Regions from separate parts of the Virgibacillus salexigens genome, predicted to be linked through region 1. Evidence: predicted binding sites of a transcription regulator. Region 1 holds the regulator's gene; each other region holds the start of a gene.
What was found. Region 1 encodes LexA, which represses DNA repair genes until DNA is damaged. Its sites were predicted from a motif close to CGAACATATGTTCG; they were not measured.
Positions count from the first base shown of each region.

Region 2: the regulator LexA is predicted to act here: its motif matches at 1,582-1,595, upstream of BN990_RS12625 (DNA polymerase IV).
Region 3: the regulator LexA is predicted to act here: its motif matches at 1,780-1,793, upstream of uvrB (excinuclease ABC subunit UvrB).

Region 1 covers NZ_CCDP010000001.1:2,245,264-2,248,533, forward strand. Annotated here, with positions in the region: gene BN990_RS10640 (DUF896 domain-containing protein) at 1-195, opposite strand, end outside; gene BN990_RS10645 (YneB family resolvase-like protein) at 317-955, opposite strand; gene lexA (transcriptional repressor LexA) at 1,239-1,862, shown strand; gene BN990_RS10655 (hypothetical protein) at 2,310-2,609, shown strand; gene BN990_RS10660 (hypothetical protein) at 2,674-2,973, shown strand; gene BN990_RS10665 (hypothetical protein) at 3,144-3,270, shown strand, end outside.
Region 2 covers NZ_CCDP010000001.1:2,616,193-2,619,462, reverse strand. Annotated here, with positions in the region: gene BN990_RS12630 (alkaline phosphatase D family protein) at 1-115, shown strand, start outside; gene BN990_RS12625 (DNA polymerase IV) at 313-1,563, opposite strand; gene BN990_RS12620 (DoxX-like family protein) at 1,745-2,674, shown strand; gene BN990_RS12615 (DUF4166 domain-containing protein) at 2,661-3,270, shown strand, end outside; gene BN990_RS12610 (YndJ family protein) at 3,262-3,270, shown strand, end outside.
Region 3 covers NZ_CCDP010000001.1:1,410,041-1,413,310, reverse strand. Annotated here, with positions in the region: gene uvrB (excinuclease ABC subunit UvrB) at 1-1,711, opposite strand, end outside; gene BN990_RS06300 (MGDG synthase family glycosyltransferase) at 1,894-2,997, opposite strand; gene BN990_RS06295 (YkoP family protein) at 3,022-3,270, opposite strand, start outside.

The sequences.
Region 1 (3,270 bases):
TTGAGGTGTTACATCGTTCCCTTTTGGATCTACCACCTTCATTGATTTAAATTGGTTTTTGAAGGAACTTCGTACATTTTTTAAGTACTCTTGGCGTAATGTTTGTTGTTCCTTCTTCTCCTTATCGGTTAGCCCATCAGCTTTTGCCTTTTTTGCTAACGCATTAATACGTTCGATTTTTTCTTTAGAAAGCATATATATAACCTCCATTAGAGTTTATCAGTGACTTCCGAATTCTTAGTGTTGTTCAACATAAAAAGGCAAGAACACAAACGTTGCTCTTGCCTTTATATCTTACCTATACCCTATCATATATTCAAGTATTTTGAAACTCTTGGTACCTGCGATGAACCGTTGCCTTGGATACAGAATAACCTAAACCATTTAAAGTTGTGGCTATTTCTTTGAAGGTTAAGTTATTTTGTCTTAATCGTACTACCTCTTCTATTGGGAATGTTTTTCTTTCTCTTCCTGGGGCTTTATTTTGGTTAGCTAGATTTTTAGTTGGATCATAGCCATCTTGAATTGCTTTATTCATCCCTCTTTTTATTTTTGCATTATGTATTTTACGTTGGTATTCTTCTACAATCCCAACAATTTGTAATACCATTGAATCCGCCTCGGATAATTCCAGTTTTCCTTCATGATAAGAGGTATAGATAGGTATCTCTAATTTATGTAAATGATGGAAAAGCGCAATCTTGGTGTTTCCCCTTCCTAAACGAGTTTCATCTTGAATAAGTAAGCAATCTGCCTTCCCATCAGAAATTAATTCAAGTATCTCAAATATACCTTCACGATCTACTTTATATCCACTTTCTTGTTTCTGAATACAAGTTACCACTGTAAACTGATGGCTTGCAGCCAATTCTAATAACTCATCTTTTTGTCTTGCTAATGATGTTTCTTGTTCCTTTTTATCTGTACTTACTCTACAGTATATAATGGCGCGCAAAATACCAATCTCCTATCCAAATTCCTTAACTTGTAATAATAGAATAATATAAGAAACCTAAAGTTAGTGCAAAGGCTATGAGGTAAAATGCGTCTGTTTTTGTCAGTTTCTGAAACATTGCAAAAATCCCTCCTCATCATTTAGAACAGTTGTTCGTTTTCCTGTTTATAGTATTACACGAACATATGATCTTGTCAACCGATTTTTCGAACGAACGTTTGCATTTAGAATTACCCGATGGTAAACTAGTAATAATTAATTCTATGCGCGAGGTGATCAATGCATGACCAAACTATCAAAAAGACAACAAATGATACTTGATTATATTAAAGATGAAGTAACGAAAAAAGGATATCCGCCTTCTGTCCGTGAAATCGCTGAAGCTGTTGGTCTAGCATCTAGTTCAACTGTTCATGGACATTTATCAAGAATAGAAAGTAAGGGGTATATTCGCAGAGACCCTACGAAACCACGAGCAATTGAAGTGATTGATCTTTCAGACGATAGTCAAATTCCTAGAGAGGAAGCGAGGTATGCCCCAGTTATTGGTAAAGTTACGGCTGGATTACCGATAACAGCGGTAGAAAATATTGAAGAATTTATTCCGCTTCCAACTACTAGTGCCAATCCAGAAGATAATTTATTTGTATTGGTGATTGAAGGTGAAAGTATGATTGAAGCGGGAATTTTAGATGGGGATATGGTTATTGTTAAGCAGCAAAACACAGCACAAAATAGTGATATTGTTGTTGCGATGACAGATGAAGATGAAGCAACTGTGAAACGATTCTTTAAAGAAAAAGACCACATACGTCTCCAACCTGAAAATGCAATGATGGAACCATTAATTTATGATAATGTTACCATCCTAGGGAAGGTAATTGGATTATATCGTACTATTCATTAAAAACTGCCGCTTGGCAGTTTTTTTGCTACAACAGTAATCAAGTGGTAAACAAAAACCGCATCTTCAAATAAGGAAGACCAAGTATAGGAGAGCTGTTTATGAAAGACAAACTATTGCTTGTCGGTCCATGTCCGACCTACAAGCTATTATCATTGAAGGTATTAATTAAGACAACTGCCTTTTTCCTAACAGCTGTTTTACATATTTCCCTTATATGAATGCCTATTACGGGCTGGTCATCTTCGCTAGTTTCTCCTCTATTACCCATAAATGAGCCAAATACTTCCTAGACAGTTACCTTATTTTCAATTACCAAAACCTTGTATTCTATGGATTTACGTCATCTTTTCTAGTAAAACAAACTTTTGACATAAGACACAAGCCATTTCAGCTTCTCGTTGCTTGAATATAATAGCATTATCTCAATGAAAAGGAGGAAAAGATGATATGTGGAGAAAGCATAACTGTGGAAGAAACAACCGCGTTTTTGACAACTCTAATGACGATGTAGAAGGTGTAACTGATGCTAATGGTGATAGCTTCGACGGAGAATTCTTCTTTAACGAAAACGATAACGACAATGATAACGACAACGATTTAAAGAACAAAAATCGTAATTTTAACTTTGCAAAAGTCTCTAATAGCGGTAATTCCTATGTGAAATGTGGTTCAGATTCTGATGAAGAATCCGAAGCTGGTGATTCAGATAGAAAGAAGAAGAAGAAAAAGAAGAAATGTGACTATTAAGCATTAAGAAAGTGGGATATGTCTCATATCCCACTACCTTTATTTAGAAAGTGAGGGAAACTCATTGCCAAGAGCAAACAATTTATTTCCAATCCGGCCGAATGAAAATGGTCACTCCGATAATCAAATTTCAAACAAATCTACCGTAAGACACAGCGGTAATTCCGATGTAGATGTAAATGTAATTGTAGATACAACACCGATGGCTTATGCTATGCTTTGCTCAATGTTAGCTTCAAAGCAGATATCCGATCGTGAGTTTGATGATGCTGTGAAGAAGCTAGACGATTTAATTTCTAAAAGAAAAAAACCATCTGTCAAAGAAGTTAATGATATCATCCGACCAAATCAAACAAATCGATGAAATTAAGAAGGCTCCCTTCTTAATTTCTACATATATCTACACTTTTAAATTTTTGTAAAAAATAGGTTATATAGCTATTTTATATGCAGCCACTTTGCTATAATTACTTGGTATTTACATCGTAAGAGAGTGATTAAATGATGGAAAGATATTTAAAAAATGCTATACATATGAAATGTTCTTTAATTGAGATCAGCTTACTTATTGAACTAAACAAGAATTATCCCAAATTTATTGCAATAGATGATGTACAAAGCAATGAGGATCGACATCATATTGCCTATTATTTAAAATGTT
Region 2 (3,270 bases), 370 kb from region 1:
TACAAGGAAAGGGGCTCCAATTGAAACCTATGCCAGTTTTATCGTAGAAAATGGACAGCCTGGACTACAGGAAGTCAACAAATTAGTATCTGCTAAGTCGAACACGAACGGTTAATGAATAGGCTGAATTATTTCATTTAAGGTCGAGGTAAGGGTATTTGAATAAGCAAATTAGTAAATCAAATAGGGAGGCTCCAACTGGAACAGCGGGGTCGTGATGATCCACTCGGCTAAGCGATTTTTACTTAGCCGAGTTAGCTGTGGTCCTTTAGATGATTCGTTTTCTTACTATTCCATCCTGATTTGAATGATTTAAGCATAGTGTCCACCGATTTTTTTACTTCTTTCTAATGTAATGCCAGCATCCGTATAACTCACAGCCCGAAGAATGGAAGTAGTACCATGTTTGGCTCGAATCGAATCCATTGTATAACCAATATCAGTCTTTTTAGCTCTATCCTCGAATAGATCAAGCTGTGTATCTTGCTTTTCGTATAAATGATCTAATGTAACATAAGCACGTCGAATACTGCTTATCCCATCATAAAAGTTTAAAAATAAATCCATACAAACATGGTAAACATCCATAGTCACATTTGTCGGAAGTGGAATAGACCGTGAACGGGAGAACCCACCTCCTGTGGCTTTTGAATAACCAATTCCTAAGTGAATCGTTCTTCCGGCCATGTTAGCAGTTCGAGCTCTCCGGCATACTTCTTCACATAAATCAAGGATACAAACTTCTGTTTCTTGTTTGGAGTAATCACGCAGTAAGGAAATGCCATGGCCAAAACCTTTCTGTTCTGTTTTTACGAAATTCCCAAGTACAGGGCTTAAATCAACGCCCCAAGCATGCCAATAAAGTTGTTCTCCCATAACGCCAAATCGTTTTTTTAAATGATCTAAATCGTAGCGAGCCAGTTGTCCAAGTGTTACAATTCCCATACGATTTAGGTTTTTCTTCATTCGATTTCCAATTCCCCATATTTCTTCTATTGGGAATGGCCATAATTTTTCTTCTACTTCTTCGTATTTGCATTCTGCAATACCTTGTTTTTTAGCATGGAGGTCCATTACAACCTTAGCTAGAAATTTATTATCGCCAATGCCAATAGAGCTCGTAATTCCAAAGCATTCTAGAATGTCTTGTTTTATACGATTGGCTACTTCCCAACGATTACCAAATAGCTTTTCCAAGCCATTCACGGTTACCCAGACTTCATCAACTGAATATGGATGAATAGCTTCTTTAGGTACATACTGATTAATTAATTTTGTTATTTCGGCAGACACATATAAGTAATCGGCCATATGTGCTGGCACAATATATATATCTGGATCATCTGGTAGTTCAAAGAAACGACTAACATTACTAATGCCATATTTCTTTTTTAAAGCTGGGGAAGCAGCCAGTACGATACTTCCGGATCGATTCGGATCTCCTACTACTGCAAGTAGTACCTGCATTGGATCCTTTCCTAATTTAACTGCTTCGACACTTGCATAGAACGAACGCATATCAATACATAGAACATCGTTACGTGGGTACGATGCATAATTCATAGTTATTCACCTTCAATAAGAACATTTGTTCTTATTATATGCAAATAGAACTAATTTATACAATGGAAATTTATACATGTATAGGTAATTACTATCAAATTCTGTATACCGTTTATTATGGGAACCACCATTTTGAGGGTGAAGAATATGTTATATTGAAATGGGGATAGGAGGTAAAGCTATGAAGCGTAAACCAATCTATGTAGAATTACCAATTCAGTCAGACATCAATACGCTATGGGAAATAACACAAAACCCTAACTTGCATGAACAGTGGGACCTTCGTTTTTCATCCATTACTTATTTACCAAGGGAAAGTGAGGAGCAGCCTCAAGAATTCTCCTACAAAACGAAAATTGGTTTTGGCTTCTGTATAGAAGGATGGGGGAAAAGTATAGGAAAAGTTCATACAAAGGATAGGACAAGTGTATCTTCCTTACAATTTGGTACAGACCAAAACCTATCAATTATAAAAGAAGGAGGGGGGTATTGGGAATACAAACCACAAGAAAATGCTACGTTATTTTTAACAAAATATAACTATAAAACAAGGTTTGGATGGTTAGGGAAATACTTTGATTTCCTAATTTTTCGCCCGTTAATAAGTTGGGCAACTGCCATAAGTTTCGATGTTTTAAAACGATGGGTGGAAACAGGAGATAGTCCCTCGTCACAATATTTCCGCCTTTTTAGTAGTTGGTTATTCATCTACTTTTTTAGTTTTGTTTGGATCTATCATGGGCTTACTTCCAAGTTAATACACCAACACCCAGCTGAATTATCAATGATGCAAATGACTTTCTCGATAAAAGCAAACGAAGCATCGGTACTAGTTATAGTCACTGGAATGGTAGAGGTAATAATTGGGTTGTTGTGGTTGGGCTACAAGAATAGAGGGTTATTATATAGAATACAGATTGTCATTTTCTTAATATTCGCCATTGTATCCAGCTTAACAGTACCAAGCCAACTTTTTCATCCGTTTAATCCGATAACGTTTAATATGGCATTGTTGGTGATTTCTATTGTGGGACTCACTATTTACAAGAATATTCCCACGGCAAAAAATTGTAAACGAAAGCAAGAAGGAGTTAAAAATGTCCATTTATAAAAAGATTTTAGGGAATGATTTTTATCATCTACACCCTATGTTACAAAAACGGTATGAGTTTAAAGATAGCTATCAATTCAAAGGAAAAGGAGTGATGAGATACATTACTAATAAGTCAAAGTGGTTATTTCCATTGTTCTTATTCAGTCAGAAATATAAGTTATTTTTTCCGGAAACAGGAAAAAGCGTTCCGTTTAAAATTATAAATACACAAACGATAGGGAATAACGGAATGGAGCAGGTGCATTGGGAAAGGGTATTTTATTTTAATGATAAGAAGCGATATTTTAATGCCTCCATGTATCTCGACTTGGAACAAAAGCTTATTCAGGACTATTTAGGTGAGCCTTCTAAATGTTATTCTGATTTATTATTATCAGTAACAAAGGATGGGGGATTACGAATTAATTCTAAAGAACAGCGTCTTATATTCCCGTTTTTAGAAATACCATTACCAAAAATCGTACAAGGATTGGCTACAGTTACGGAAAAATATTTGGAAACAAAAGCGGTATATTATATTCAGGTTAACGTGACGAATCCTTTAATCGGAACCATTTTTTCATACGAAGGGGAGTTCGTAGAAGATGACGTTT
Region 3 (3,270 bases), 840 kb from region 1:
GACGGCGGTTGGTTTCTTCTATTGCTATTTGCATCGAGTTCGTTATTTTATCAGCATACATAATAACCATCCCATTTTCATTACGAGCTGCGCGTCCCATCGTTTGAATAAGAGAGCGCTCAGAACGTAAAAATCCTTCCTTGTCTGCATCTAAGATAGTTACAAGTGATACTTCCGGAATATCCAGGCCTTCCCTAAGTAAATTAATCCCAACAAGAACATCGTATTTACCAACCCTTAGATCTCGAATTACTTCTATTCGCTCTAATGTTTTTATTTCAGAATGTAGATAAGCAACTTTAATGCCGATCTCTTTCAAATAATCCGTAAGGTCCTCTGACATTTTTTTCGTTAACGTCGTCACAAGAACACGTTCATTTCGTTTGGTACGGTTATTAATTTCTCCGATTAAATCATCAATTTGTCCTTCTATTGGACGCACATCTACAACTGGATCTAATAATCCAGTTGGTCTGATAATTTGTTCTGTCATCTCTGGTGAATGCTCTTCTTCATATGGACCAGGCGTAGCAGATACATAGACAAGCTGATTGGTAGCTTTCTCAAATTCTTCAAATTTCAATGGCCGATTGTCCAATGCAGAAGGGAGTCTAAATCCGTGATCTACTAAAACTTGTTTTCTTGCTTGGTCACCATTATACATTCCACGAATTTGCGGTAAGGTAACATGTGATTCATCAACAACCACTAAATAATCTTCAGGGAAGAAATCAAGTAAGGTATAAGGTGTTGCTCCGCTTTCACGAAGCGTCAAATGGCGTGAATAATTCTCAATCCCTGAACAAAAACCCATTTCATTCATCATTTCCAGATCATAATGTGTACGTTGTTCCAACCGCTGCGCTTCCAATAATTTATCTTGTTCTCGTAATTCCTTTAACCGTTCCTCTAATTCCTGCTCGATATTTTTAATGGCTACTTTCATCTTTTCTTCTCTTGTAACGAAGTGAGAAGCAGGGAAGATTGCAATATGTTCCCGATCGCCAATAATTTCCCCAGTCAAGGCATCGACTTCACGAATTCTGTCAATTTCATCTCCAAAGAATTCGATACGAATACAATGCTCTTCCTTTGAGGCAGGGATTACTTCAACAGAATCGCCACGTACCCGAAACGTACCACGTTGGAAGTTAATGTCATTTCGCGCATATTGAATATCAACAAGTTCACGCAAAAGTTGATCTCTATCTTTTTCCATGCCTGTACGTATGGATAGAACCTGACTCTTATATTCTTCTGGAGAACCTAACCCGTATATACAAGATACACTCGCAACAATTAATACATCATTCCGTTCAAAAAGCGCTGAGGTTGCGGAGTGTCGTAATTTATCTATCTCATCATTAATACTTGCGTCTTTTTCTATAAATGTGTCTGTAGAAGGGACATAAGCCTCTGGCTGATAATAATCATAATAGCTGACAAAGTATTCGACAGCATTATTAGGAAAGAATTCTTTAAATTCACTATATAGTTGCCCAGCTAATGTTTTATTGTGGGCAATCACTAAAGTTGGTCGATTTATTTCTTTAACAACATTAGACATTGTAAATGTTTTTCCAGTGCCTGTTGCTCCCAATAATGTTTGATGACGCTGACCAGCCTTTACTTTCTCGACTATCTCTTTAATTGCATTTGGCTGATCGCCACGTGGTTCATAACTTGCCACCAGTTCAAACTTATTTTCCACTAGAAACTCCTCCGATCCTAATAACTACAACTATAATATCACACTTTCCATACATTTTAACACAAAAACGAACAGATATTCGATTATTTTGCTTTTCCTTCTTCTTCTAGCATTCCCTTAACACGAAATCAGGAACCATTCTATTCTAATAAAAAATCATTAGCATAGGATTGCCAATGATTTTAACTGTTCATGATTCGTTGTATTAGTTCTCCAATTGTTTGGTTTATTCGTTCTTCATCGTACCTTTTTAATTGATTCATAAAATAGCTATCATTACCTTCCATAAAATAACGATTTATTTGTGTTTCAAGTGCTTCTTCACCTAATTGATGTATTAAACCTAATTGAGATAATTCCTGCACATTTATTTTTTCTTGGCCAGGTAATGCATTGTAAATAAAGATCGGCTTCTTTTTTATTAAACATTCGCTAATTGTTACCCCGCCGGGTTTCGTGATGACAGCGTCTACCTTTTGATAAAGCTCATTCATTTCTTGCTTTGATTCGATATATGGAATAGGAGTGATCATCGGTAGTTGCTTTTGTAATAAATGTTGATATAATTGGCGATTCTGCCCACACAAAATATATAGATGCCATTGTGTAGGCAAATTACCAGAAGATAATAACTCATTCATTCTCCCCGTTCCAAGGCTGCCTCCTGTAACAAGGAGGGATTGACGAAATGCTGTCTGTACTCTGCTTTGACGGAAGACGGGATGAACTGGTATACCAGTTACAAAAATAGCATCTTCTCTAACTCCTAAACGAATCAAGAAATCCCTTACGGATACGGAGGGAACAAAATGAAAATCAATTCCATTAATCCCCCATAATCGATTAATAAAAAAATCAGTGTACACATTCACCGTAATGGCTGACAACTTTTTCTTTTGTTTTAATACACTAGCCATATTAGAGGGTAAAGCATGGGTAAAAAATAAAATTTCAGGATTTGTATCCTTTATTAGTTTATCTAAGAATGGTCGAAATAAGAGTTCGTAATGAAAATGACGGGTACGCTTTGTTGCCTTTTTAAATGCTAGTTGTTGATATAATCGATCATAAGAATCAGGAAAGTACTTTATCCAATTTGTATAAATGGAGGAAACAACTGCCTCTAGATTTCCATAGCTATAGGCTAATAAATCCAATTTAATCGATCTTTTTTGAGGATAAACCTGGTTATATTCTGTCATGAGCGTATCAGCTACATGATGATGTCCACTTGGAATTTGCAAAAAGGGAAGAAATAACGCTTCTGTATCTGATAATCGATTCATAATAAACTCCACCCAATAGACAAATTACTTCGTATTTGTCCCGTATTTGTTCAATAATTTATTTTTTGACATAAATAGATAAACAGGTTCTATACCTTTGTTGGAAGCTAATAGGTTTATTGGTAATAAGGTTGCTTTTTTATACATCCGATAATAACGATTGCATAGAGCTGATTTTTCAAATCCAAGTCTTTCTGCTCCCCGACATAAACTTGTTATCCCAATGATTCCTTTTATTTGTCTGCTGCTTGGATGGCTTTGTAAAAACATGGC